3 regions of the Priestia sp. YIM B13551 genome follow, and region 2 is predicted to be linked to each of the others. Evidence: riboswitches for the same ligand, from Rfam matches in the RefSeq annotation. Region 2 holds a riboswitch; each other region holds the start of a gene.
The links. A riboswitch is a leader RNA that binds a small molecule or an ion and turns the genes downstream of it on or off. The one in region 2 is predicted to bind S-adenosylmethionine.
Positions count from the first base shown of each region.

Region 1 (9,762 bases), on a different contig from region 2:
CAGATATTGGCATCACAGGATGTAATTTTGCGATTGCAGAATCTGGATCTATTTCACTTGTTACCAATGAAGGAAATGCAAGGCTAACGACCGCCCTTCCTAAAACGCAAATTACGGTTATGGGAATGGAACGAATTGTGCCAACATTTGAAGAGTTTGAAGTGTTGGTAAGTCTGTTAACTAGAAGTGCAGTAGGTCAGCGGCTTACAAGCTACGTAACGGCACTTACGGGACCTAGACTTCCAGGGGAAGTAGACGGACCGGAAGAATTTCACCTAGTGATTGTAGATAACGGACGATCTGCGATTTTAGGAACTGAGTTTCAATCTGTTTTACAGTGTATTCGCTGTGCGGCATGTGTGAATGTATGTCCCGTGTATCGCCATATTGGAGGACATTCATATGGATCTATTTATTCAGGGCCGATTGGAGCTGTATTATCTCCTTTACTTGGAGGCTATGAAGACTACAAAGAGCTTCCATATGCCTCAACGCTATGCGCAGCCTGTACAGATGCCTGTCCGGTCAAAATTCCGCTGCATGAGCTATTGCACAAGCATCGTCAGCGAATTGTTGAAAAAGAAGGAAAAGCACCTATTTCGGAAAAGCTGGCGATGAAAGCATTTGGCTTGGGAGCAGCTTCTTCTTCTCTATATACAGTGGGCGCTAAAGTAGCACCGGCAGCTCTTACTCCTTTTATGTCAGGAAGTAGTATTTCCAAAGGGCCTGGTCCATTAAAAGCGTGGACGGAAAGCAGAGAGTTTCCAGCGCCTACAAAAGAGCGCTTACGAGATTGGTTTGATAAAAGGAGTGATGATGATGAACGGAAGCATTCAAAATAGAGACAGTTTTTTAGACAATGTTGCTGCTAATCTTAAGCGAAGCAGGCGAACAGGCGGTGTAGTAAAGCCACAATGGAAGCATGCTCCTCAGCATGAGGTCTACCGCAACTATTCGCCGGATCAATTAAAGAAAGAGCTTGAAAACCATTGCGAACGTATTCATACTCGCTGTGTAGAAACCTCATCACAACACTTACCAGATGCCCTTGAGGAAGCCGTAGCGAACTATGGAAATGGTCTTGTCTGCACGTGGAATGATCCCAGGTTTTCCGAATATGGATTGAATCCGCTGATGGAGAAATGGGAAACAAACCGTAACCTTCACGTATGGAATTCAGTAAAAGGCGATGAGAATGTTAAACTAGCTGAACAAGCAAACGTCGGCATCACGTTCAGTGATTTGACGCTAGCGGAATCTGGAACAGTTGTTTTGTTCAGCAGTGCTGCAAAGGGACGAGCGGTAAGCTTGCTGCCCGCCACTTATATTGCAATCATACCTCAAAGCTCAATTGTCCCTCGCATGACACAAGCCGCTGAAATGATTCATGAAAAAGTAGAGCGAGGAGAAACGATTGCTTCTTGCATTAACTTTATTACGGGACCGAGTAATTCAGCTGATATTGAAATGAATTTAGTAGTTGGTGTGCATGGGCCTATTCAAGCAACTTATATTGTAGTGAATGATCGATGAGGCCGGGACAAAAGTATTTTAGCCCAAGTGAAAAACGAACCATTAATCAACGTGTTTGATTAATGGTTCGTTTTCTTTGTTATGTTGAGCGTAGGTTTTATCTGTTTCGTTCCTTCTAGCAGTTGATTGGAGGGCAAGCGATGAGGAGGCTCAGCCGCCGCCCGCGGAAAGAGAAGCCTTGCACAGAAATCAACGGCGGTGTAACAATTGATCTATACTAGGGCGCTTATCCAATTTGTTCGTTTTTAAATTAGATTGGTGTAGTTATGTCCCAGCCTCTTTTATTCATACTTTCTTTCTAAATAGCGGGATAATGTGAAGAAATGTCGCATTTTGAATAAACGTGCCTAATTTTAAAAAGGTAAAAAGCAAATCTTGTAGAATACTAAGTCTATAGATAAAGGTGGGGAAATGGGAAGTGCAAAAGAAAGGAGCAATGAGCATGTCACCACATAGAGAATTAACATCTGAAGCTGCGCAAAAGCAGCAAGGTGAATTACAGCAGCTACGAGCTATTTTTAATGACGTATTAGATGCCATTGTCGTATTTGATGAGTATTTTCAAGTTATAAATGCAAATGAATCAGCCTGCGGGCTGTTTGAAAAAACAAAGGATGAGCTATTAACGCATCAAATGAAAGATTTTCTGATGTATTTTCCGTATGACATGATTGAAGCGTATTATCCTGCACTCTTAGAAGAAAGCTATTTCAAATATGAAGGCGCGATGACGCTTCGAAGCGGCATGATGAAACATGTTGAATTTACTTCACACAAACATAGTCACATGTCGGGCATTATTGTGTGTACATTTCGAGATATTACGCAGCACAAAATGATGGAAAATGAACGGTTTATTAGTCATCATATGTTTATGGATGTATTTAATGAAGCGGTAGACGGAATTGTCATTTTTGATCGAACGGGTCAGCTTATCGACGCGAACCCTTCATTTTGCGAACGATTAAATTATACAAGAGCACAACTTCTAACCAAAACATTAGAAGAGCTTGTAGAACCTACTTATCATTATAAGGTGAAAAAATTATGGAGAACTCTGCATCAAGAAGGAAAGACAAGCGGTGAGCTACCGATCAGGCTCGAAAATGGAGACGTTACTTTTTTTGAATTTACCACAACGGCTAATATATACAGTCAATACTATATGTCCATTATGAGAGACGTGACGGAAAAACGGCTGATGGAGCAGCAGCTGTTGAGAAGCGAAAAAAATTTCAGGGCTATTTTTGAAAATGCGATTGAAGCGATCTTGATTTGGAGAGACGATGGTGAAATCTTGAACGCTAATCTTGCTTCTTCGCGTACATTTGAGCTGCCGTTAAACAAATTAATTGGAAGCAATTTGTATACGTTTATCGATACAAAAAGCTTTAGTGCGTTAAAGGTGCTCCAAACGTTTCAAACAAAAGGAGAAATTCGCAATCAGCTTCCTTTTTACATGCCAAATGGAGAAATCAAACAGTTGGAATTCACAGGGAAAAAAGGCATTATAGAAGGAGACCATTTAACGATTTTTCGAAACATCAGTGAACGTACAAAAATCGAACAGGAGCTTCGGAATAACGAAGAGAAATTCAGACAGATTTTTAATGGTTCGATCGATGGGTTAGTTTTATGGGACGGCAAGCGAAATATTATTGATGTAAATTCTTCTCTTTGTGATATTCTAGAACTCAGCAAAGAGGAGATTTGTGCGCACTCCATGGAGGATTTTATTTCTTCAGCGAATTTAGATGCGGTCATTGAGCATAAAGAAACGATTGAGCAAAAAGGGGAAGCTGAAGGAGAGATTACGTACGTTACGGGGAACGAAAAAGTTAAAAATATCGAATTTTCTACGAAAAAAGATATCTTGCCAGGTCTATATATGACGCTTTTAAGAGACGTAACGGAACGAAATCAAATGCAAGAGCAGATTCGGAAATCGGATACGCTTCAAGTAGTCGGACAGTTAGCAGCTGGGATTGCGCATGAAATCCGCAACCCGATGACGGCTTTAAAAGGGTTTGTTCAGCTGTTAGAAAGCAGCATTCAAGAAGATCACTCTCTTTATTTTGATATTATTAAATCTGAATTAAAAAGAATTGAAACCATTATTACAGAGTTTCTAGTACTCGCTAAGCCACAGGCCGTAAAGTTTGAAAAGAAAAATCTAGCTGCGGTTGTTAAAGAAACGATTGATTTATTAAATGCTCAAGCGCTTTTAGAAAATATTCAGTTTGAACTAAGTGTGTCTCCTCAGCTGCCAATGGTGTACTGCGAGCCGAACCAGATTAAGCAAGTACTAATAAATGTAATTAAAAATGCAATTGAAGTCACGTCAAACGGAGGAAGAATTATTGTTGAAGTTTACTCTACAGAGCCGCACTACGTGACGGTCTCCATTCGAGATCAAGGAGACGGAATGCCCGAAGAGCGCATCAAGCGCTTAGGAGAACCATTTTATACGACAAAAGAAAAAGGAACGGGACTCGGTTTGATGGTCTCATATAAAATTATCGAAGAACATAAAGGGCGAATTGAAGTGGAAAGCAAAATAGGAGAAGGCACAGCTTTTCATGTTATTCTTCCAGCTTAATTAGAAAGGATAAAAAATATGTACTACGGAGAAATGAATTTATTTTCTGATTTAAAAATTTATATTGTAGCCTCGGAAAAAGGGGTTCAACATATTTGGTTTGATAGCGATGATCATAACGAGCAGCTTAAAAAACTTGTCCATGATGAGGATTATCACCATGTGAAAGAAGCAAAGAGACAGCTGCAGGATTATGCTACAGGGCGCACGCTAACATTTGATTTGCCTTTGGATGTAAAAGGAACAGACTTCCAAAAAGAAGTATGGTTAACGCTTAAAGGTATACCTTATGGACAAACGTGGTCTTACAGTGAGGTAGCGGAGTCTGTTAATCGCTCTAAAGCCGTAAGGGCTGTGGGACAAGCGAATCGTCGAAATCCACTGCCTATTATTTTACCTTGTCACCGTGTGATTGGAAAAAATGGAGCATTAACAGGTTATGCAGGCTCCCAAACTCATATAAAAGAGAAACTATTAATGCTTGAAAGAAATGTAGCAAAAGGCGCTCTGGAGTTGAAATAACTATTCACCGTCTAATTTCCAGCCTTCTCCTTGCACAAAAACACCGTCAATTTGTTGAGGAGAAGGGAGGGAATTTAGTTCTTCATCTTTGGATAAATCGAATAGCTGATATTGCTGCTTACGATTCAGCGCTTTGTTTTTATCCGTTTTTTGCTCTGAACTCATATTTACTCCCCCTTATTCAAAAAGAATCCCCTATAATATATGTAGAAAAAGAAGAGAGTACTGTTACAATTGTGTTACAAATGCAGTTGAAAACCAGTGCTCAACAAAAAAAGCCGCTGCTATGCGGCTTTTTTTATTGAGCAGATTGCAGCAAAACTTTTTGAATGGATTCAAAAGACGGAGAATGGATAATTCCATGCTCTGTAATAATGGCCGTAATCAGTTCGCTTGGCGTCACATCAAAAGCCGGATTGTACACAGAGATTCCGTCTGGAGCAATTTGTGTATCTCCAATGTGCGTTACTTCTTTAGGTGAACGTTCTTCAATAGGGATGCTGCTGCCGTCTTGAATAGATAAATCAAATGTGGACTGCGGCGCTGCTACGTAAAATGGAATACCGAATGCTTTCGCTAAAAGAGCAAGTCCGTATGTTCCAATTTTGTTAGCCGTATCGCCATTTGCTGCAATGCGGTCAGCACCTACAATAATCCCATTAATTCCTTTTGTTTTAATTGTATGAGCGGCCATATTATCCGTAATCAGCGTCACGTCCACTCCCGACTGCTGAAGTTCCCATGCTGTTAAGCGAGAACCTTGAAGAACGGGTCTTGTTTCACAGGCAAATACTTCAAGCGGAATATCGCGCTGCTTAGACAAGTGAAAAGGTGCTAATGCTGTTCCATAATAAGCTGTAGCAATTGAACCAGCATTACATATTGTCATGATTTTATCTTTCTTTTTAAATAAAGAAAGAGCATGATCTCCAATTCGGTAGCACGTTTCTTCATCTTCTACTTGAATTTGAATAGCTTCATGAACAACTTTTGTTTTAGCTTCATTAACGGACGAAGCGGATTCAGCGCTTTTCGCTACGCGCTCCAATGCCCAAAATAAATTGACGGCAGTAGGGCGTGAACTAGCTAAATACTGTTGATCAAGAGCTAGCTTTTTGTTGAATTCCTTGACTGAATCTGTGTCATAGCTAAGCGTAGAAAGAGCAAGACCAAAAGCCGCCGTAATGCCAATTGCAGGGGCTCCGCGTACTTTCAAGGTAGTGATAGCATCCCATACGTCTTTAATGGTTTGCAGCTTAATATATTCAACTTTGCCAGGAAGCTGCTGCTGATCTAATAAAGTAATATATGATTCATTCCATTCCACTGAGCGTGGAAGTGATAGTGTATTTGTCATGCTGATACCGATCCTTTCATTGTGTACATTATTCGTTATCGAAGTAAATGTTCAAATTCATTTGGTGAAACGTCTTGTTGGTGCAGAAGCAAATAACGTCCAATTTTTAACGCAGTACGTTTAGCGTTAATTTTTCTTTCCTCTGAAGAAATTTCGTCTAAGTCCGCCACGTGAGCTAAGCCAATCGTACGTCGAATGATTTCACATCCTGCATATCCAACAGCATCTTGCCACGTTTGCGTTAAAATTTCATGTAATAAGCGCTCATCTTTAGCGAAAGGTTCAGTGTTTTCAGAATGCCAAAGCGCAGTAAAGGTATCTTTGAATACGTTCCATGTGTTCGTAATGTGTGCAAATAACGGTTCGCGATTTGTTTCTCGAGAAAGAGCATTTAAAAATAAATTCGCAACAAATTGCCCTAAATCGAATCCAAACGGACCGTAAAAAGCAAACTCTGGATCAATCACTTTCGTTTCTTGACTGCTAGCAAAGATGCTGCCTGTATGTAAATCACCGTGGATTAGGGTTTGCGCATTTGTTAAAAATTTATATTTTAATTTTGCTGCTTGTAGCTTTACATCACCATCATTCCACAATTCTTCTACATCAGGACGCAACGCTTTTTCAAATTCATTTGTATCAATATCAAAAAAAGGATCTGTAAACACTAAATCTTCCGTAATATTGCATAAGTCCGGGTTGCTGTACTTAACAACTTCTTCTTTTTTATCCTGAGGCTTTAAGGCGAAATCAGACGTTTTGAACGCAATATGTCCTAAAAAAGAACCGATATGCTGTGAGAGCAGAGGATAACTTTCACCTTGAATAAGTCCGGCGCGAGAAATCGTTAAATGAGACAGATCTTCCATGACCGTAACAGCAAGCGTTTCATCGTGGTAATAAACAGCGGGCACAAGTTCTGGCGTAAATGCACCAAATTGCTTGAGCGCATTGCTTTCAATTGTGGCACGGTTCAATGATAGAGGCCAGCTTTCGCCTACAACTTTTGCATAGGGAAGTGCTTGTTTGACGATAATGGATTTATTCGTTTGATCATTTATGATGTGAAAGACGAGATTTAAGTTGCCGTCACCAATTTCACGGGCAGTCAGCGCTTCTGTGGCATCAAAAAGACCTAGCTTTTTCACAAGTTTGATTGCTGAAATTTCTGTTAAAGGCTGATACTTCTCTGTTTTTGTTGTTGACATCGGAATCCCTCCATAGTTTATTAAACTGATTTGTTTACTAAGTTAATAGGTTTAAGAATATATGGAGGCTTTTATAATTTTAGAAAATATAAAAGCCTCTTTCGTTGGAAAGAGGCTTGATTGTAGTGTTCAAACCTCTTATCTGCCAGAAAGAATTACTTTCTGTTGGAATTAGCACCGTGCCTTTGTAAAACATGTTTTACGGGTGTGATCCATCTTAGGATGGAATGACGGTCGGTTGCTGGGCTTCACAGGGCCAAATCCCTCAGCCAACTCTTGATAAGAGTACGATTACTTATTCAATTTTGATTTGTTTGAATATTTTATGATATCTGGTGAAAATCGTATCATGCAAAAAAACGGCTGTCAATACATAATTAATAAAATTCTGTGCGGCGATCTGTAAAGACAGGAATTTGTTTACGAATTTCTTTTACAAGTTCCAGGTTAACGTCAGCACTTAAAAGTTCTTCGCTATCGCCAGCTTCAGCGATTATTTCTCCCCACGGATCGATGACTAAGGAATGTCCGGCAAATGTGTTATTAGGATCTTGGCCTACACGATTACACGCGATTACATAGCATTGATTTTCGATTGCACGGCTAATGAGCAGGGCTTTCCAGTGGGCAAGTCTTGGAGCCGGCCACTGAGCGACAACAAACAAGACTTCTGCTCCGCTGCTAGTATGAACCCGAATCCATTCTGGAAAACGAATATCGTAACAAATAACTCCTGCGCACAGTGACTGTTCAAGTGTAAAAAGATTTTTTGCTGTTCCTGCTTCGAGATAGAGGTGTTCATCCATTAATTTAAATAAGTGCAGTTTACTGTATTCTGATACTTCACGACCTTTTCGGTCAAAAATATACATCGTATTCGTGACGCCTTGCTCTGTTTTTTTTGCAATCGAACCTGCCACAATATTTACTTCGTTTGTTTTAGCAAACTGAGAGATTAATTGCTTGGCTTGCTGCCCTTCATCATCTGCAATTTCGTCTAGCCGCGTCAAATCATAAGCTGTATCCCATAGCTCCGGAAGCACAAGGATATCAGGGTTTTCTTTCAGGGCTTCCGTCATTTTTTGTTCGATATATTTTCGGTTTTTAGTTGGGTTTCCAAACGCAATATCAAGCTGCAAACACGTAATTTTTACACTCACTTTATCATCCGTCCTTTTTTTAGTAGTTGAAAAAAATGACTTTACAAGTTGAGTATTACAATATATTATTTGTGACTAGAATTTCAAGAATTTTTTGAGAAGGTGTGCGATGATGAAACAATTTGAGCAATCGGAACTATTAAAAAGTTTACCAAAACAATTTTTTGCATCACTTGTAGGCAAGGTAGGAAAAGTAATGGCCCAAGGGCACGACGTTATTAACTTAGGGCAGGGAAATCCTGATCAGCCTACTCCTTCACATATTGTAGAAACACTGCAAAAAGCAAGTGCTAATCCTATGCATCATAAATATTCTCCATTTCGGGGGCACCAGTTTTTAAAAGAGGCCGTGGCGACTTTTTATAAGCGAGAATATGGCGTTGATGTGGATCCTGAAAAAGAAGTAGCTATTTTATTTGGCGGAAAGGGTGGACTTGTTGAAATCCCGCAGTGCTTGTTAAACCCTGGAGATACGGTGCTGGTTCCGGATCCTGGATATCCTGATTACTGGTCTGGAGTAGAGCTTGCAAAGGCAAAGATGGAAGTGATGCCGCTCACGGCTGAAAATCATTTTCTACCCGTATACGAAGAGATAAGTGAAAGTGCTAAAGAACAGGCAAAACTCATGTTTTTAAACTATCCGAATAATCCTACTGGTGCAGTGGCAACGGCAGAATTTTTTGAAGACACCGTGGCATTTGCTGCCAAGCACGATATTTGTGTGGTACACGACTTTGCCTACGGAGCAATTGGATTTGATGGTAAAAAGCCAATCAGCTTTTTACAGACTTCTGGTGCAAAAGAGACGGGAATTGAAATTTATACTCTTTCTAAAACGTATAACATGGCGGGATGGCGAGTTGGATTTGCTGTAGGAAATGAAAGTGTAGTAGAAGCTATTAATCTTCTTCAAGATCATATGTATGTCAGTCTCTTTGGGGCGGTTCAAGAGGCAGCAGCCGCAGCTCTGTTGGAATCTCAACAATGTGTGAATGATTTAGTTAAGCGCTATGAATCTAGACGCAATACCTTTATTCAAGGGCTTCGAGAAATTGGTTGGGATGTTACATCTCCAGCAGGCTCCTTTTTTGCATGGCTAAAAGTTCCTAAAGGATATACTTCCGAACAGTTTTCAGATTTACTTCTTGAAAAAGCGCACGTTGTAGTTGCGCCTGGTGTAGGCTTTGGAACATATGGTGAAGGCTATGTGCGCGTAGGACTGCTGACGGATGAAGAGCGCATGAGAGAAGCTGTATCTCGAATAAAAAAATTAAATTTATTTTAAAAACGCATTGACAACTCTTTTTGAGTTGGCTTAATATGTAAGAAGTTAACGAGATTAATAACCTATAAATCCTAGCGGTATTTTTTATTTAGTATATA
Region 1 is NZ_JBHZOX010000001.1:1,674,418-1,684,179, reverse strand. Features, by position in the region: gene ACFX4N_RS08555 (LutB/LldF family L-lactate oxidation iron-sulfur protein) at 1-842, shown strand, start outside; gene ACFX4N_RS08550 (LutC/YkgG family protein) at 817-1,533, shown strand; gene ACFX4N_RS08545 (PAS domain S-box protein) at 1,976-4,132, shown strand; gene ACFX4N_RS08540 (methylated-DNA--[protein]-cysteine S-methyltransferase) at 4,151-4,654, shown strand; gene ACFX4N_RS08535 (hypothetical protein) at 4,655-4,819, opposite strand; gene mtnA (S-methyl-5-thioribose-1-phosphate isomerase) at 4,953-6,011, opposite strand; gene mtnK (S-methyl-5-thioribose kinase) at 6,047-7,219, opposite strand; SAM riboswitch class I at 7,355-7,505, opposite strand; gene ACFX4N_RS08520 (carbon-nitrogen family hydrolase) at 7,597-8,379, opposite strand; gene ACFX4N_RS08515 (pyridoxal phosphate-dependent aminotransferase) at 8,492-9,664, shown strand.
Region 1: another riboswitch for S-adenosylmethionine. It lies ahead of mtnK (S-methyl-5-thioribose kinase); the one in region 2 lies ahead of ACFX4N_RS21675 (phosphoadenylyl-sulfate reductase).

Region 2 (9,762 bases):
AATCCTTATCCGCCAAGGAGGCGTTCACTTGGATACCTTAATTGCAGCTGCACTCTATTTGTCCTTTTGTATGTCTATTCTCTTAATTTCACTTGCTTATTGGGAATCAATTCAAATGTCTAATAAAGAAGGCAAAGTCAACGGCCTTTCATTTATTTCACTTTCAACATTCAGCATGATTTTTTGTTTGTTTACTTCATATTTTTATGCCATTCTTTATTAACATGCGTTGTCTTCTTATAACAGGGAGACATTTCTTTATTTTATTACAATATTCGCATTCCGTATACTTACTTGTTGAAATCAATGTGATAAATCTAGTTCCTTCCCTTTCCTATATGCAGTGTAAAGTGAAGGAATTTGTCGAATGGTTTTTTGGAACACTTCCTTTAAATTTGATAAACTACTTTTAGAAAACGCTTTCATATATACTTTAACATTATTCAAGGAGGAAACCAAATGAAACCATTGCTTGAATTAACGGTTGGAGAACTTTTAAAAGAAAGTACAAAAAAGTTTGGGCATCAAGAAGCGGTTATCTACTCTGAACAAAATATTCGCTATACGTACGCGGAATTTTATCAAGAAACCTCTCGAGTTGCAAAGGCACTTCTAGCCACCGGTCTCAAAAAAGGCGACCATATCGCTATCTGGGCTACCAATGTGCCGGAATGGTTGCTTCTTCAATTCGCAGCAGCTAGAATAGGCGCTGTTTTGGTTACCCTTAATACAAGTTATCAATCCTCTGAATTAGAGTATGTATTGAGTCATTCTGATACAACAGCGCTATTTTTCATTGATGAATTTAAAAGCACTTCTTATACGTCTATTATCACCAGTATTGAACATAATCTTCCCAAACTAAAACATCTTATAAACTTAAGTGGATCAAGCGAACATACATCTTGGAACGAGTTTTTAATGAGTAGCTTAATGGTATCGGATGAGGTTCTCGATAAGCATGAACAATCCCTACATATCCATGATGTTATCAATATGCAATATACTTCCGGAACAACAGGTTTTCCAAAAGGAGTTATGCTCAGTCACCATAATATAGTAAACAACGGCTTTTTAGTTGCTCAGTCTATGAAACTGACTAACGAAGACCGCTTATGCATCCCAGTTCCTTTCTTTCATTGCTTCGGATGTGTGCTGGGTGTTCTAGCATGCGTATCTGTAGGTGCTACTATGCTACCGATTATTGAATTTCAACCTGCCTCTGTTTTACGCACCGTAGAGAACGAAAAATGTACAGCTCTTCACGGTGTACCAACTATGTTTATTGCGGAATTAAATACGCTTGACTTTCATCAATATGATTTATCTACTCTTCGCACAGGAATCATGGCTGGTTCTAATTGTCCAGCAGAAGTAATGAAACGAGTCATACATGACATGGGCATCAATGAAATTACGATCGCCTATGGTCAAACCGAAACATCTCCTGTAATCACCCAAACAACCCCAACTGATTCTATCGAGCGGCGAGTACAAACGGTTGGCAAAGTTCATAATCATGTACAGATTCAAATTATTAATCCAGTTACAGGTAAACCAGCTTCTTTCGGAGAACAAGGAGAACTTTGTGCAAAGGGATATTTAACAATGAAAGGATATTACAAAATGCCGGAAGAAACAGAAAAAACAATTGTAGAAGGTTGGCTACATACAGGAGATTTAGCTACCATCGATAAAGATGGCTATGTAAAAATTACAGGACGTCTAAAAGATATGATTATTAGAGGCGGAGAAAATATTTACCCAAGAGAAATTGAAGAGTTTTTATATAGAATACCCGAGGTAGAAGATGTGCAAATTGTCGGTATTCCTGATCCAAAGTATGGAGAACGAGTTGCTGCATGCATTAAACTCAAGCAACATTCTTTTCTTACCGCTCAAGAAATCAAAGACTTTTGCAAAGGTAAGCTTGCTCATTTCAAAATTCCGGAACATATTTATTTTATAGACGACTTTCCCATGACGGCATCCGGCAAGATTCAAAAATATAAATTAAAAGAAAAGATCGTAGCGCTTTATAAATAATCAGATTTTTTTGAATTTAACCTGTCATTATGAAGAAAAGTTTACTATACTGATACATATCTGTTTTTCTTCTTTCATACAGATATAAACAACAATGTTTATTGAAATAGGTGAAAATAATGGAAAATGAAATGTTGCTCAAATTAGGTATTTCCGCTGTACTTGGTCTTATTATTGGAATTGAAAGGGAACTAAAACGAAAGCCTGTTGGTTTAAAAACATCTCTCGTAATTTCCATTATTAGCTGTTTACTCACGATTGTTTCGATTGAGTCTTCTCAAATCTTTAATAAAGGTGATCACATCACAATGGACCCGCTTCGTCTGGCCGCTCAAATTGTTTCTGGAATTGGTTTTTTAGGGGCCGGTGTCATTTTACGAAAAGAAAATGACAGCATCTCAGGGCTTACAACAGCGGCTATTATCTGGGGAGCAGCAGGTATAGGCATTGCTGTAGGTGCAGGGTTTTATCCTGAAGCTATTACCGGAGTTGTACTGCTCATCATCAGCGTTGAACTTCTTCCCTTCCTTATTACTATTTTGGGGCCTAGGCAACTGCGCGAGAAAGAGCTTATTCTTCAACTCAAGCTGGCGGATAAGCACAATATCTTTGATACAACTAATAGCATTAGAGAAAAGAATATTACAATTAAAAATATTCGAATCAAAGATTTAGACACCAATGAATTGTATATACGAATGAAAGTGTCAGTTAATAACCAGCGCCCTACTACAGAAGTGTATTACGAAATTCAAAAAATCAGCGGTATTCGAAGCATTGAAGTTGAAAATGTATAAATAAAAAACGGCCAATTGGCCGTTTTTTATTTATATTTTTCAATCTGTTGTAAAAATTCCCGCTGTTTTACTAGAGACAGCCGGTATTGATCATTGATAATTTCTGTTAATAACTCATGTTTACGGCTCTTTGACACATTCAATCTGTGGATAAGAACTCTGCATTCATACAAAAACTGTGTATACTGTGTGTAACTCTCATCATAATTTGAGGATAAGTCTTCTTTGATTCGTTTTGTCAACAAAGGACTAGCGCCATCTGTGGATATTGCTAGCGATAATCTCCCTCTAGAAAACTGTGCAGGAATCTGAATATTTCCATCGGAAAAACTGCTGGCCATATTAACCAACTGATCATTTTTAATATGCTGCTTAACAAACTTATTCACAGCTTGATCATTTGTAGCCACAACAATTAAAAAGACATTAAGTAAGTCTTCTTCTCCTACTTTTTTTCTTTTTACACGCAGCTGATCTTTAGCTTCCCATTCATTTATTTCGGCTGAAACAGTTGGAGCAACCACTGTAATGGCTGCTCCTTCTTGTAAAAAACCTTTAATTCTACGAGTTGCGATTGTCCCCCCCCCAACTACTAAGACCGAACGACCCTTTAAATCAAGCATAACGGTATACATCGTATTGATTTCCTTTGCTCGATAATAACGTTTTTACTTGGTGACTTAAAATGTGTGCAAGTTCATCATGATAACCTAGGTAGTTGGCTAAGATAAACTGCTGGGCATCTGTTGATAGCTGCTCCAATTCTTCCTTAATTTCGTTCATTAAAATACCGGTAAACAAAAGGTACGGAAGAACGAATACTTGCTTATACGAAGTTCGTTTAGCAAGGTGCAGGCCTTCTTTTAAATTAGGAGAAGCCGCAGCTAAATAGCATGTGCTCACTTCTTTAAAAGCACCTTTCCCTTTTAGCAGTTGAGCTATTTCGTTAAAATCTTTTTTTACAGCAGGATCACTGCTTCCTCTGCCGACCAACAATACCATCGAATCTTCATGCTTATCCACATTGGTTTCCTTGATTCTCTCTACCAAGATATCAACAATTCGTTCGTCTACGCCGAACGGTTCTCCGTACAGCACTTCTACCTGGGGATAACGTTCATATACTTTGTGTATTTCTTCGGGTATATCATGCTTTGCATGCGCAGCTGTTAATAACAGAAGAGGCACAATTGCAATACGAGTAGCACCGTGTTCAATACATGCTTCAAATCCTTGTTCAATAGTGGGGGAAGCTAGTTCTAGGAAACAAACTTCTTGAATCGTTACATCTAGATTTTTTTTACATCTTTCAATAAAAGCAACTGCCTGATCAGCGCCTTCTTTTACGCGGCTGCCATGGCAAACATATAAAACTGCATCCATATAATCAACCTCTTTAGTAAGCTTCTTGTGCAAACGAATAGTAATGCTGTCCAGTCTTCTCAAACCAATTTAATCGGTCATGAAAATTCACAACTTCACCAACGATAATCATACTTGGATTTTCAATTTGTTCTTCTTTAACAATATCAACAATTGTACCAAGAGTTCCAGTTACAGTGCGCTGGTCCGCACATGTTCCCCAGTGAATCAATGCAATTGGCGTAGCTGAAGTTTTTCCGTGTTTCATTAACTGTTGGCAAATGTACGGTAAGTTCCGCACCCCCATATAAATTGCAAGAGTATCTACACCTTTGGCTAGGCTATCCCATTTGATTGCATCATGCTCGCTATCTTTACGATGACCTGCTACAAAAGCAAAGCTTGCGCTGTATTCCCGGTGAGTGACAGGGATTCCTGCATAAGCAGCGGCTGCGATGCCTGATGTAATTCCTGGAACAATTTCAAATGAAATGCCCTGCTGCACGAGAGCTTCTGCTTCTTCCCCTCCACGTCCGAAAACAAATGGATCTCCGCCTTTTAAGCGCGTTACAATTTTTCCTTTTTTAGCGAATTTCACTAAAAAGTTGTTAATTGTTTCTTGCTTGAGGGTATGATAGTTCGGAAGCTTTCCGCAGTAAATGATATCTGCATCACTTTTAGCATACTCCAGCAGGTCCTTATTCACTAAACGATCATATAAGATAACATCTGCTTGCTGAATTGCTTTCAACCCTTTTAATGTAATTAAATCTGGATCTCCCGGTCCTGCACCGACTAGATATACTTTCCCCATGAATGCCTTTCACCCTTCCATCATTTCCACGTCTCCGCAGCGCTCCCACATTTTAATTTGAATTAGAACAGCGGACAAAGTCCGCTGTCATTTAGATAAATTTTCGGTTAGCTAAATATTCAATAACAGTTTGTACACATTCTTCTACAGACTGTGTGCTTGTATTAATTGTTAATTCAGGGTTAGCCGGTGACTCATACGGAGAATCAATTCCTGTAAAATCACGAATTTCTCCGCTTCTTGCTTTTTTGTAAAGGCCTTTTGGATCTCTTTTTTCACATTCTTCTAACGGACACTCCACGTATACTTCCAAAAATTCATTCCCCTCTAAGATCTCACGCACTTGAGCGCGGTCCTCTTGGAATGGAGAGATAAATGCTGTGAGTACCACTTGACCGCTGTCTACAAATAGTTTAGAAACCTCACCGATACGGCGAATATTTTCTGTACGATCTTCAGCAGAAAACCCTAGATTCTTATTTAAGCCGAAACGAACATTGTCACCATCTAATACATAGTTGCGAATATTTTTATCAAAAAGCGCTTTTGCCACTGCGTTTGCTACGGTAGATTTACCTGAACCCGAAAGACCTGTAAACCATAATACAAAACTGTGATGATTATTTTGCTCGCGTCTTTCCTCTTTTGTAATTCCAGCATCATGCCACGTAATGTTTGTTGATTTGCTCACTTCAACCGCTCCTTATTTTGAAGATACTTTTTGTTTTGCTAATCCTTTAATTAACACTTCAATTACTTCTTTACGGCTGAATGTGCTTGGTGGCACTTCTCCGTTACGAAGCATTTCACGTACCTTTGTTCCAGATAGAATCATATGATCTTCCTTGCTGTGAGGGCATGTTTTCGTTGATGCCATCGCTTCACACTTCTTGCAATAGAAGCTGTGTTCAAAGAATAAAGGTGTAATTCCTAATTCATCTGCTGTAAAGTTACTGAAGATTTTTTGTGCGTCATATGTTCCATAGTAGTCACCAACACCAGCGTGGTCACGGCCTACAATGAAATGTGTGCATCCAAAGTTTTTTCGAACCATTGCATGGAAAATAGCTTCTCTAGGTCCAGCATAGCGCATCGCAGCAGGGAAAACTGCTAAAGCTACACGATCGCTAGGATAATAGTTCTCTAAAAGTACTTCATAACTTTCCATACGGATATCTGCTGGGATATCATCTGACTTTGTTTCTCCTACAAGTGGATTTAAAAACAGGCCGTCTACAATTTCTAATGCCGTTTTTTGAATATATTCGTGCGCACGGTGAACAGGGTTACGAGTTTGGAATCCAACAACTGTTTTCCAACCGCGTTCTTCAAATGCTGCTCTTGTTTCAGTAGGATCTAGGTAATACTTTTCAAAACGCGTTTTAGATGTACGTTCTACAAGTACGATTGGACCTGCTACATATACATTTGGGCGCTCCATCATTTTTTTCACGCCAGGATGAGCAAGTTCTGCCGTGCGGTACACGTTCTCCGCTTCTTTTTCTTTATTTGGCGTATATACTTCAGAAACTTCTAAAACACCATACGTTACGCCGTTTTGAACAAGTTTTACTTTGTCGCCAATGTTTAATTCTTTAGCTTGCTCTTCTGTTACAGGAAGAGTGATAGGAATACTCCATACTGTTCCATCTGCTAAACGCATATTTTCAACAACTGATTGATAATCTTTTTCTCCTAAAAATCCTGTAATTGGGCTGTAAGCACCAATTCCAATTAGTTCTAAATCACTTAGGGCCATGTTATCTACTTCGATTTCTTTTGTTAGTGACGTGTAGTCATATGTTGGTTGATATAAATTAATTAATTCTCCACCGTGTGCTTGAATTGTTGTCATTTTGTAAAATCCTCCTTAAATAATTAACACAATATAATAAAAAGCACTTGAATCACGCAGTCATTTTTTCTTTTTCCGACTGCAAGCTTGCTCTTTTTCTTCTAGTCGCTCTAGCTAAGCTTAGAACACCTGCTGTGGCAATACATCCGCTAGCTAGCACCACAAATGAATATAAGTCGCTTTCAAGTACTAATTTCACAAGAACATATGAGATTACGAGTGAAAATACAGGGGATACCACCCAAACCTTTAACATTTGAATGACCACTTCGCGCTGTTCTTTCGTGAATCCCGTTTTCGCTGCTCCTATTCCAATAATAGAAGACGTAGTGACCTGTGTAAGCGGTACTGGCAAACCAAACAGTGAAGCGACTGTGACAAGAGAAGCACCAGTACCCGAGATAATGCACCCTTCTCCTACAGAATAGCGAGTAATTTTTTTCCCGTTTGTTTCAATAACTCGGCCTCCTAGTAAAAGAGCCCCGAGCGCCACTGCCAATCCTCCTGCTATGACACCCGTTGTGGCATCCATTAATCCAGCTCCTACTAGAGGACCGACAGCATTTGCCACGTTATTCATTCCAGCTGAGAAGGCTTCAAAGAATCCCGTCGCTATAACTAAAATCGTTAAAACTCTTTTCCACTTTCCCTCTGCTTCTTTTTTATGCGCTCTGCGTTTTATCACTTTTCCAATCAAAAAAGCAATGACAAATGAAACTAGCGGAACAATAATCCAAAAAGACATGACAACTAAAAGTTTTTCCACATACAGAGATTGATAAGCTACGCCTACTCCAACAACTGAACCAACCGTTACTTCACTTGTTGATAGAGGAATACCAATTAAATTCGCGAAAAAGAGTGACAGCGTTGCAGCAGCCAGAATGATAATAACTAATTCTACTGACAGCAATTTTTCAGGTATGATACCTGAACTGATGGTTTTTACCACCTCGCCGCCTCCGATAATGGCTCCGAGCACAATACCTGCAGCACAGATGAACAGGGCTACTCTTCGCTTTTTAATCGCACCGGAGCCGTATGAAACGCCCATAGCTGCTGCTGCACCGCTTGCCCCAATATTCATTGCAAAAAAAAGCGCAATGATAAAGGCAACATATAAAAGCATCATTTATTCAGCTCTTTCGTATTTAAGATTCGTGTAATCCGCATTCAACTTTTTGTGTACCTGCCCATCTTCCTGAACGTAAATCGTCTACATTGTAGGCAGGTGCGGTACAGGGTTCACAGCCGATACTTGGGTAGCCTTGATCATGAAGTTTGTTATATGGCAAATCATGCTTATACACATAGCGCCAAATTTCCTTCCAAGACCAATGAATTAACGGACAAACTTTCACCTTCTTGAATTTCTCATCCTTATTAAAGTAATTCGTGCTGGCACGAGACTCAGACTGCTCGCGTCTCAAACCAGAAATCCACGCATCATAAGGAGCAAGAGATTCTCTTAATGGAATGATTTTTCGAATTTGACAGCATAAGTTAGGCTGACTCTTCCAAAGCTCATCTCCATGTTTTTCAGCTTGTTCTGCAAGAGTTAAATCCGGTTTTTTCATATGAATACGTAAATCAGGGAAGCGTTCTTTAATTGCATCAATCACTTCATATGTTTCTTTAAAATGAACGCCTGTATCTAAAAAGACAATTTCAGCATCTTTTTTCACTTTTGAAATTAAATCAATTAACACGATCCCTTCGATCCCAAAGCTTGATGCATAGATAATTGAATCTCCGTAGGTATCATACGCCCACTGCAATGCTGAAAGGGCTCCTTTTGTTTCATCTTCACTGTCGAACTCTGGAAACGTATCACTCCAGTTTTCGTACGTATATAAGTCTGCCATTTTCTTCACTCCAATTCTTAGTTATCCGCGTTATCCAATAAAAAAAGACGGTTTTACCCACTAGAATTGGATAAAACCGCCTCTAGTGTGTCTAGTCAGCGAAACTATTTAATTCTTACTTTGCTTCGACATGCCCAAAGATTTGTTTTAAGTCGGGGGTTACAGTCATTGGTGTCCCTCCTCAAATTATCGCTTGCGCTATATCAAAATAAAAAGTCTTCCATATTGAAAGACTGGGTAGGCAATAAATTTTCACCTTATCTTTCAAAATGATACACACTTTGCTGGAATTAGCACCTTGCTAAGCAGGTTGCCGGGGTTCAGCGGGCCAGATCCCTCCACCACTCTTGATAAGCATTTTTTAAAAATTTTAGCATATTTAGAATATTTGTCAACATTAAAAATCATATATCCGATAAGAAAACTATACTTTAAATTCACAGAAATATCTATACTTTTATTTAAAACAACATATGTAAATTTAAACCAAATGTGAACATATCAGTTTATAAAACGCTTTCTTTTTTCTCCAACTTTTTATATTCTCTTGCTAAATAAAACACAAAACCTCTCTATAAAATTAATAAGGGATTTATAAGCTTTACGGATAATTCACCCACATTAGCACACATTACAGATAACACTGACTGACAGATAGGAGCTATATAAGATGGAGAGACAACCTTTTCAATTAGACGATACAATTAAAAATAATGTGCGAACATATTTACAGCAGATTTCAACTGAAGCCTCTAATTTAATTAAACATTTAGACACGAGTGATCATTGTATACTATGTGATTTTGAGGAGATGCGAAAGTTATTTCAAGATGTTCAAGCTACGGCTGCCTCTTATTACTTGCGTCATTACTTATCGCCTTATACATTTGAATATGCTGCTCTGTCCTTAGCTATTCATAACCTTTCTGAGAAACGTCACGGCGCTTTAATTGTCATTGAACGGGAACAAAATGTAGACCCTCTTATTCAAAAAGGAATGCCTATTCAAGCTCCTGTCAGCGC
Region 2 is NZ_JBHZOX010000005.1:306-10,067, forward strand. Features, by position in the region: gene ACFX4N_RS21630 (hypothetical protein) at 29-223, shown strand; gene ACFX4N_RS21635 (AMP-binding protein) at 460-2,046, shown strand; gene ACFX4N_RS21640 (MgtC/SapB family protein) at 2,166-2,843, shown strand; gene ACFX4N_RS21645 (NAD(P)-binding protein) at 2,870-3,478, opposite strand; gene ACFX4N_RS21650 (sirohydrochlorin chelatase) at 3,459-4,226, opposite strand; gene cobA (uroporphyrinogen-III C-methyltransferase) at 4,240-5,019, opposite strand; gene cysC (adenylyl-sulfate kinase) at 5,111-5,710, opposite strand; gene sat (sulfate adenylyltransferase) at 5,723-6,874, opposite strand; gene ACFX4N_RS21670 (sulfate permease) at 6,927-8,006, opposite strand; gene ACFX4N_RS21675 (phosphoadenylyl-sulfate reductase) at 8,026-8,739, opposite strand; SAM riboswitch class I at 8,994-9,096, opposite strand; gene cdaS (sporulation-specific diadenylate cyclase CdaS) at 9,410-9,762, shown strand, end outside.

Region 3 (9,762 bases), on a different contig from region 2:
CGCAGGACCACAAGAGCTGCGCTGTAAGTTTTGCGGGATGGATGAAGAGCTGCTTGTTGTAGACGGAGCCTTCTATCAGAAATGCGCAGTGTTAACTCCACATACCAATCGAATTATTGATATGATTGAAGCAAGAAAACAAAACGAGCCGAACGTAACAAAACGTCCATGAGAGGAAAGGGGGTTGGCAGCTGCTTTATAACCTTCTTGGTAGGAGTTTGCAAAAAACATAAAAAAAGAAGCTTCCTTTTGAGCGAAAGGAAGCTTATCAAGTTTGTACCTATAGGGCTGAGTGCTGCGTAATTAAATAGCTATCGGAATAACCGACGAATCATTAAAGTAAACAACTTCTGAAAGAATACTGCAGCCTTTCAGCTTTTTTAGCTGAGAGAGCGCTTCTTCTTTACTGTCAAACTCGTACATTCTCATTTCACCTTTTCCTACATAACACGTAATTACATACATTTTAGAAGTACCTCCACCTATCATTTATCAATTTATTAATAAAAAGCCATGACAGCTTTTATTCCCTATTAAAATAGTGTAAGTGCGCCTGTGATGATAGCAAGGACAATCAGAACAAGAGACGTTAAAACGGCCCATTTAAATGCAAAGCGCTGATGTTCACCAAGATCAACACCTACCATACCTACAAGTAAGAAAGTAGACGCAACGAGCGGACTTAACAGATGAACAGGTTGTCCGAGTACTGAAGCTCGCGCAATTTCCATTGGATCAATTCCGTAAGAAGCTGCAGTTTCAGCGAAGATAGGTAAAACACCAAAGTAATAGGCATCGTTACTCATCACAAATGTAAACGGCATGCTTGTTAAAGCGACGATTGTCGGTAAAAACGAACCGAGTGAATCAGGGACTAAATGAATTAACAGGCTGGCCATTTCGTCAACCATTTTAGTGCCGGATAGTATTCCTGTAAAAATACCAGCTGCAAAAACAAGCGCTGCAACGGTTAACGCGTTGCCTGCATGAGCCATTAAACGTTCTTTTTGATCCTCGAGTTTTGGATAGTTAATCATAAGAGCAAGCGCAAAACCAATCATAAATAAAACGGAAACAGACCAAATGCCAGAAACTAACACGACCATGAGTGCAATGGTTAAAGCTAAGTTAATCCAGATTTTTTTAGGCTGTGTAATATCTTCTTGAGAAGTTAAGGACGCGTCTTCAGCAAAAGCAAGCGAGCTTTTTAATTCAAACTGCTCGATGTCAATAGCACCAAGTCGTCTTCGCTCTTTTTTCCCAAGGATATAGCCTGTAAAGATTACCCACAAAGCTCCGCCAATTAACGTTGGAAGAAGTGGAATAAAGAACTCTGATGCATCGAGGTGAAGGGCGACAATCGCACGAGTAGCCGGGCCTCCCCAAGGCGTCATGCTGCTCATGATACTAAGAGAAAGCATCGCAACTGTCGTTAACACTAACGGACTCATATTCAGGCGTTTATAAAGGGGAAGAAGAGCAGAAACCGTAATCATATAAGTGGTTGTACCGTCTCCGTCTAGTGCAACTAAAAGCGATAAAAGAGCCGTTCCGATGACGATTTTAAGCGGATCGCCTTTTACGATTTTTAACAGCTGCTTAATTAGTGGATCAAACAGTCCGGCATCAATCATAACCCCGAAATATAAGATGGCGAACAGCAGCATCGCAGCTGACGGAGCTACTTGTTTTAACCCTTCTAGCATCATGTCTCCGACGCCTTTACCAAACCCTCCAATCACCGCAAAAAGAAGTGGAATGACCATTAAAGCTACGATAGGAGACATCCTTTTTGACATAATGAGATACGTAAAGACAATAATCATTGTAAAACCTAGTAGTGCTAGCATTCAAACAACCTCCTTTATTTTCCCTCTTTTCTCTGAAAGCGTTTTCTTTTAGAGTAAAAAAACGTGACTAACATCTCTCATCCCCATGTATGAGTCGTAGTTTGATTATTAAGAATTTTTAAAGCCGCTCTTTACTCCCGCTGATGTTTCTTGTTTTCATGTTAGTACATTTTTAAAAATAAAGGAAATATAGGTTTTTTTAGAAAGTTCATAAAAAATTTTTATAATGGTAGTCTAGAAAAAAGCTTGGCCTAAAAGAGAGATTCTTCCAAGACGCAAACTTTTTAGCTTTTGCTTTATTTTTCACTTAGCTTTAAAAAGTCAATAAATGCTTTCACGACCGATAGATTCAAGTAAGAAGGATCATACATGAGCCACGTGTTTCGAAGCAAAGGTGATTCATCTCGGTATGAAAGTCCGTATGTATATAAGTTGTCGCTGGAGTGAAGGCAAATTTCAGGTAAAATTGCAAAGCCTAAATCATTTTTGACCATTTCTTTGGCCGTTTCTTGCCGGTCAACTTCCATTGCCACAAACGGAGGCTCTGAAAACTTGTCATGCCACCAGTCTTGAATGAGATCTTTTAGCGACGTATCGGTTTTATAATTAATATAAGGCAGGTTCGGCAAGTCATCGATCGCAATCTCTTTTTTCGAAATTAAGCAGAGTCGTTCTTTCGTCAGCAGTGATTTTTCTCCGTTCCACGGATAATTGCCTCGTAAAATACCAACGTGCACACGCGAAGAGTCTAATAGATTCATAACTTGCGTACTCCAGCCGGTATTGACGCTGAACTGTACATTTGGGTAGTGAAGAGAGAACTGTTTTAAAATTTTAGGAAGCTTATGCTGTGCAAAGTTACTCGATACCCCTAAGCGAAGCGTTCCCGTAACGGTTTCGCTCATATTACGCATGCTGTCTTTTGTTTCCTGCAGCTGCTTCCACATATTTTCCGCATAGCGAACAAGATGCTCACCTTCAGATGTAAACTCAATTCCTTTTTTCGTTTTGAAGAAAAGCGACACGCCAAATTCTTCTTCAAGATTTTTAAGGCGGTAGCTTAAAGAAGGCTGCGATACGTAGAGCCTTTCAGCCGTTCGCGTAATGTTCTTTTCTTCGTGAAGCGTTTTAATTAATATCCAATCTTTTTGATCCATCCCAATTCCCCCTTGCATTTAGATTATAAAAAAATTTTTAAAAAGACAATAAATTTTATGTATTTTACTTATGACCACCTCTATTATACGATAAATGGCAAATGAACCGGTTCTAAATAGTAAAAAAATAAAATGGTTTGATGAACGCCTCGGCGTTTGTTAGTAGGGGAGAAAGGTGATTAATATGACGCGCATTCCTGTAACGGTTATGAGAGGTGGAACGAGTAAAGGGGTTTTTATCAATCATGAAGAAATGCCTGTGAACAAATCTGATTGGGAACCGTTTTTGCTAGATATAATGGGAAGTCCGGATCAACGTCAAATTGACGGGTTAGGCGGAGCCAATTCGCTGACGAGTAAAATTGCGATTATAAAAAAATCAGATTTAGAGAAAGCTGACGTAGATTACACGTTTGCACAGGTCAGCATCAGCGAATCCCTCGTTGATTTTAAGGGAAACTGCGGCAATATCTCTTCAGCGGTCGGACCTTATGCCATCGAACAAGGAATTGTACAACCTGTGGAACCGGTGACCAAAGTGCGGATTTATAATACGAATACGAAAAAAGTAATCGTAGCGGAAGTAGAAGTAGAAAACGGAAAAGTGAAAACAGAAGGATCGTGTATGATTCCTGGAGTGCCAGGTACGGGTTCACCCATTTATCTTTCGTTTGAAAACGGAGAAGGAGCCGTTACTGGAAAACTGCTTCCGACCGGGAACGCTATTGATCTTCTGCAAACATCCATCGGGACAATAAAAGCATCAATTGTTGATGTAGGAAATCCGCTTGTATTTGTTAAAGCAGCGGATATTGGCCTAAAGGGAACAGAACTTCCGCATGAATACACGGACAAACAGCTGAAGCTATTTGAAGAAATTCGTTCCATTGCAGCGGAAAAAGCGGGGCTTGCACCTCAAAACAAAGCAACTAAACTATCACCAGCGGTTCCAAAAATGACGATTATTGCTCCTCCTATGGACCATCGCGACGGGACGGGCAGAGAAAAAGCTGCTTCTCAAATGGACGTATTAATTCGCATGATGTCGATGCAAAAACCGCATCAAACGCTTGCGATTACAGGAGCAATTTGTACAACGGCGGCTATTTATACAAAAGGCACGCTTCTGTCAGAAATGGTTCAACTAAAAGGCGATACCGTTCGGCTTGCTCATCCAATGGGAATTATGGAAACCAGTGTGGATCTAAAAGATGGACAGGTTAACGGAATCAAAGTAGTGCGTACAGCCCGTCTTATTTTTGAAGGATTTGTTTATACAAAGCACACGTACGATGTATGTTTATCAAGTTAATAATGTTCTCTAAAAAAAGCTCTTTCTAGGAAACTAGGAAGAGCTTTTTTATGTTAGAATATTTTTACTGAATATTGAAAAAGTGGGTGGGAGTATGAAAAAAAGAACGTATATTGATCTAAGCCACATCATTGAAGAAGGAGTTATCACACATAAAGGCTTGCCGGCACCAAACATTTGCGACTATTTAAGCCGAGAAGAGTCTAGAAAGCTTTATGAACCAGGGACTGAATTTCAAATCGGTAAAATTGAAATGGTCACGAATACCGGTACGTATATTGACGTGCCGTTTCACAGATATAAAGACGGAGCGGATTTGGCTCAAACGGCTATTGATAAAACAGCCGGACTGGAAGGAATAGTCGTTTCGGTTGACCCGACTTTAACGGCTATTGATGAATCTCATTTTCAACATATAGACGTAAAAGGCAAAGCGGTATTAATTCATACGGGATGGGATCGCTACTGGAATACAGACGATTATTTAGAAAACCATCCATACTTAACGGAAAGCGCGGCAGCTTATTTAGTGTCTCAACAGCCCGCTCTTGTCGGAATTGATTCGATGAATATTGACGACACAAAAGGAAAAGCAAGACCAGCTCATACGCTGCTGTTAGGGGCGGATATTGTGATTGCTGAACACTTATGTCACTTAGATCAACTAACCGAGTCCTTTTTATTTTACGCTGTGCCTCCTAAAATAAAAGGAGCCGGAACGTTTCCGATAAGAGCATTTGCGGAGGTAGAAAGAAAATGATCCAGTTACATAGATATAGAGAAGTGCAGGAATTTAAAAACCAAGTAGAACCGCTTTTATCAAAGAATGAAGTTCTTCATAACTTAGCGCTTGGCATTTTACACGGCTTAAATGAAAGCAGCAAACCAAATTTTATGGGCGTTATTTTTAAAGATAGCCGTGTTGTGCTTGTGTTACTGCAAACGCATCCTAAGCAAATCATCCTGTCTCAAATACAGAAGCTAACGGAAGGTGAACTAAGCGAAGCGGCAGAGCTATTACAAGAAATCGACATACCGGGCTTAGTTGGAGAGAAACAAACGGTTTTATATCTTTCTCAAAAACTAGCAGATTTAAAAAATCAAGAAGCTTCTTTGAAAATGGATCAGCGCATTTACCGGTTAGACAAAGTGAAAAAAGCTGCGGACGCGGAAGGAGTGCTGGTAAAAGCAAGGTTGGAGCACCTTCCGCTCGTGACAGAATGGATTTGGGAGTTTATGGGCGTCATTGGAGAGCCTGTGTCAAAAGAACAAGCTGTCAAAACAGGCGAAGCTTTTATTAAAGCAGGAAGGTTATTTTTATGGGAAGTGAATGGCAAGTACGTATCCATGGCAAATGCCGCGCGTCCAACAGCTCATAACATTACGATTAACTTTGTGTACACGCCCCGAAAAGAACGTAAAAAAGGCTATGCCTCAAGCTGTGTGTCCGCGCTTTCTCAGCTTATGTTAGACAGCGGATTTCAAACAACAAGTCTATACACAGATATGGCAAACCCTACGTCTAATAAAATTTATATGGATATTGGCTATGAACACGTAGCTGATTCAGCATTAGTTTTATTTCATGAAAAAAAGTAGCAGGCTGTCTGCTACTTTTTCTATTACTTAAGGCTTTTCAACTAAGTTTACGTGATTTAACGTTTTGGTATCGTCAAAAATAAATTCAAGATCATAGGCGCCGGCATGATACGTGTACTTTGTTTGAGTCGTACCATCACCTTTTACTTTACTTGTAAAGTTCGGTTGACCTAATTCTTTCTTTAAGTTAACTTGCGTAATGGAACCTAAATTTGTTTGACGCTCTACATTTGTACCAAAATAGCGGATTTCGTTAACGACGTTATTTTGGTCATAGCCAAATGCATAACCAGGGTGACCCATTTCCGCATGATAGTAGTCAAAGTTGTTTGATGAACCTTCAGGCGGTGGGCCGAACTGATCACGAACGTCTTGACGCAGTGTTTTGCCAATTTTGAAGTCTGCCGTTAAGCGTGGCACTTCACCTTTTACTGCGGCGTTGTAAATTTCATTAATGTTTTTTACAGCTGTTTGACTTTGACTGCTTGTTTCTTGAGATGTAGCTGCGTGTGCTGGTGTATCAAGCTGAGCGACAGGGGCAAATCCAAACGCAGCAATTCCTGTAATCGTTGCAGCCGCCGCCGCTTTTGATAGTCGTTGTTTCATTTTCATGATTTTTTCCTCCTATATATAACGATTTAGCAACCTCAGTCTACCTAAAAGAACAGGTAGGCCAGAATAGTCAAGGAGTCTTAGTTGAGTTGGTAACTGATATATATAATTTAACACGTCTTTTAGAATGTAAACATCAAGTAAAGTGAAAAGCAAAAAACGATTCATTTATCATAGGTGAAAAGATTGGTTTCTATTCCTTTATTAGGTAAAAAACGTAGTATAGGGACAATCCTAATTCATTATAAAACATTAGATATTAACCGAGATTACTATATACTAAAGCAGCTAAAAGAAAACACCACTTTACTAATAAACTTTACTAATAAAAGATGGTGCTTTATCTTATCTTAATTTCGCTCTTGCTATACCTGTTACTACCATACTACTAATAAAAATAACTACGATTCCAATATTGGTCGGGGTATCAAAAAAGATTTTTGAAACCGCCAAAGCGATAATGAGTCCAATAGCTACTCCAGATAATTCTTTCATCAATTTCAACGTTAACACCTCTTGAAAAATATCGCTCAGGAAAAGTCTAACATTCTTGGTAAAGTGATTTCAATTGATAGTGGATTAACAAAAGACATGTAATAAAAGTGCTCTGATCCAAATGACTCTTCTAGAAGACTAGCAGACTTACCGTAAGCGCTTTGCTAGGAAGCATACGATAATTAATTTAGAAGAGGAATTGACCTGTATTTTAGTAGCCTAAAACCGTATAATCCTATCTGTTTTTAAAGTTTTTTTACATAGAAAAGAAAAATAATATTGACAATTGTTAAAAAACTATTAATATTGACTATATTACATAAAACAAATAGCTATTGTTTTCCTTATCAAGAGAGGTGGAGGGACTGGCCCTGTGAAACCCGGCAACCGCTGTCTATGACAGAATGGTGCCAAATCCTTAAGAACAGTATGTTCTTGAAGATGAGGAAGAGACGTTTGGTTAACGAGCTCTTCCTTTATATAAAGGAAGAGCTTTTTTATATTATGGGGGGAGTAAGTCAAATGAAGAGATTTCTTGTTTTAGCAGTTGCGCTTGTACTACTCGTAACTGGCTGTCAGTCAAAAAGCACAAAAAGCAGTGGAAGCGAAGAGAAAGGAAAGAAGCGAATAGCTCTTGTTTTACCTGAAAAGATTGGAGTTAACCCGTTTTTTCAACAAATGGATGATGGAGCAAAACGCGCTGGGAAGAAGTATAACATTGATGTAAAAACAATTGAGTCTACGGATCAAGCAGCCATTGAAAGTAACTTGCGTGCTGCCGTAGCAGAAAACTATGACTTGATTATTACATCTTCTTTTGAATCCGAAGATGCGTTGAAAAAAGTAGCTCAAGAAAACCCGCAGCGTCAATTTGCGATTATTGATACAGTGGTCGATTTACCAAATGTAAGAAGCGTTGTATTCCGTGAACAAGAAGCTTCATATTTATTAGGAGCAGCGGCAGGATTGGTTACAAAAACGAATAAAGTAGGAATGGTTGCAGCTGATGATATTCCATTATTAAAAAAATGGACCGTAAGTTTTAAAGAAGGATTACAATCAACAAATCCAAAAGCAGAATTTCTAGTAAACTATGTTGGAAGCTTCTCCGATCCAGCTAAAGCAAAAGAACTTGCTATTTTACAGGCTTCAAAAGGAGCTGACTTTATCGCCGGAGCTTCAGCGGTAGGCGACTTGGGTGTATTTGAAGCAGCAAAAGAAAAGGGTTTTTATACGGCAGGCCAAGATATTGACCGTACGGAAGTAGATCCTGAGCATATCGTTTTATCGCAGTTGAAAGGATCTGATGCGGCTGCTTATGAAACGGTAGAAGCACTCGCAAATGACAAATTTAAATCCGGTGTAGTGACATACGGCTTAAAAGAAAAAGGTGTTGGGTTAACGTATGTGACTCAAGACAGCAAGACGCCTCTTAATGACTTTGTAGGGCAAGATGTAATTGATCAATTAAAAGAAATTAAAGATTCGATTATTGATGGAAAAACAGTGGTGAAAGATCCGTTAGCAAAGTGAGTTGAGAAGAGAAGTCGAGTAAGGCTGGCTTCTCTTTCTTATTTTTGAAAAAAAACTAAAGGAAAAGGAGCAACGAATAAAATGAGTGAGCTGCTGCAGTTAACGAATTTGACGAAGAAATACGGTTCATTTTTAGCAAATAATAACGTGTCCTTTAAACTGAAAAAAGGCGAGGTCCACGCGCTGGTTGGAGAAAATGGCGCTGGAAAAACAACGTTGATGAGGATGCTTTACGGAATGGAAAAGCCGAGTTCAGGAAATATTCAGCTACATGGGAAAACCGTCTCGTTTTCATCTCCTGCAGATGCGATTAAAAATGGAATAGGCATGGTGCATCAGCATTTTATGGTTTTTCCTCATTTTACAGTGGCTGAAAACATTGTCTTGGGGCATGAGCCAAAGAAGGGCCTCTTTTTTAATAGAAGGCAGGCGAAAGCAGATGTACAGCAATTAACCCAAACCTATCAAATTTCAGTAGATGTTCATAAGAAAGTAAAACATTGCTCAATTGGAGAACAGCAAAAAATTGAAATTTTAAAAGTGCTGTATCAAGGAGCAGAAATTATTATTTTAGACGAGCCTACCGCCGTTCTTACTCCTCATGAAGTGAAGGAACTATTAAAAACAATCCGTTTTTTAGCTTCTCAAGGTAAAAGTATCATTATTATTACACATAAGCTGCAAGAAGTGATGGAAGTAGCGGACCGCATTACGGTTCTTCGAAATGGTAAAGTAGCCGGCGTCACAAGTAAAGAAGATACCAATGCTCACCACCTAGCCAGGCTGATGGTAGGGCGAGAATTAAAAGAGCGTCCTGCAAGAATACCATCACAAGGTACCTCTCATTTAAACGTACAAAATCTCTTTTTAAAAGGAAAAGGACAAAAAAACGTATTGCAAAATGTGTCTCTTCACGTTTCTGCAGGCGAAATTGTCGGTATTGCAGGCGTTTCGGGAAATGGACAATCGGAGCTGCTTCAAACAATTTCTGGATTAGTAGAAACAGGTAGCGGAAGTATTAAACTTGGAGATGAAGATCTTACAGGGCGATCTGTGCGTGAAAGAAGAGAGGCAGGAATCGCCCATATTCCAGAAGACCGCTATATGTGGGGAGCCTCTAAGGACGATACGATCGAAGAAAATGCACTAATGGGCTATCAGTATAAAGCTTCTTACTCGAAGATGGGCTGGCTGAAAAGAAAGA
Region 3 is NZ_JBHZOX010000002.1:772,081-781,842, reverse strand. Features, by position in the region: gene ACFX4N_RS13575 (hypothetical protein) at 1-172, shown strand, start outside; gene ACFX4N_RS13570 (hypothetical protein) at 304-465, opposite strand; gene ACFX4N_RS13565 (CitMHS family transporter) at 534-1,850, opposite strand; gene ACFX4N_RS13560 (LysR family transcriptional regulator) at 2,147-3,007, opposite strand; gene ACFX4N_RS13555 (2-methylaconitate cis-trans isomerase PrpF family protein) at 3,192-4,319, shown strand; gene ACFX4N_RS13550 (cyclase family protein) at 4,414-5,079, shown strand; gene ACFX4N_RS13545 (GNAT family N-acetyltransferase) at 5,076-5,918, shown strand; gene ACFX4N_RS13540 (YjgB family protein) at 5,946-6,530, opposite strand; gene ACFX4N_RS13535 (hypothetical protein) at 6,876-7,034, opposite strand; SAM riboswitch class I at 7,367-7,473, shown strand; gene ACFX4N_RS13530 (BMP family lipoprotein) at 7,548-8,558, shown strand; gene ACFX4N_RS13525 (ABC transporter ATP-binding protein) at 8,640-9,762, shown strand, end outside.
Region 3: another riboswitch for S-adenosylmethionine. It lies ahead of ACFX4N_RS13530 (BMP family lipoprotein); the one in region 2 lies ahead of ACFX4N_RS21675 (phosphoadenylyl-sulfate reductase).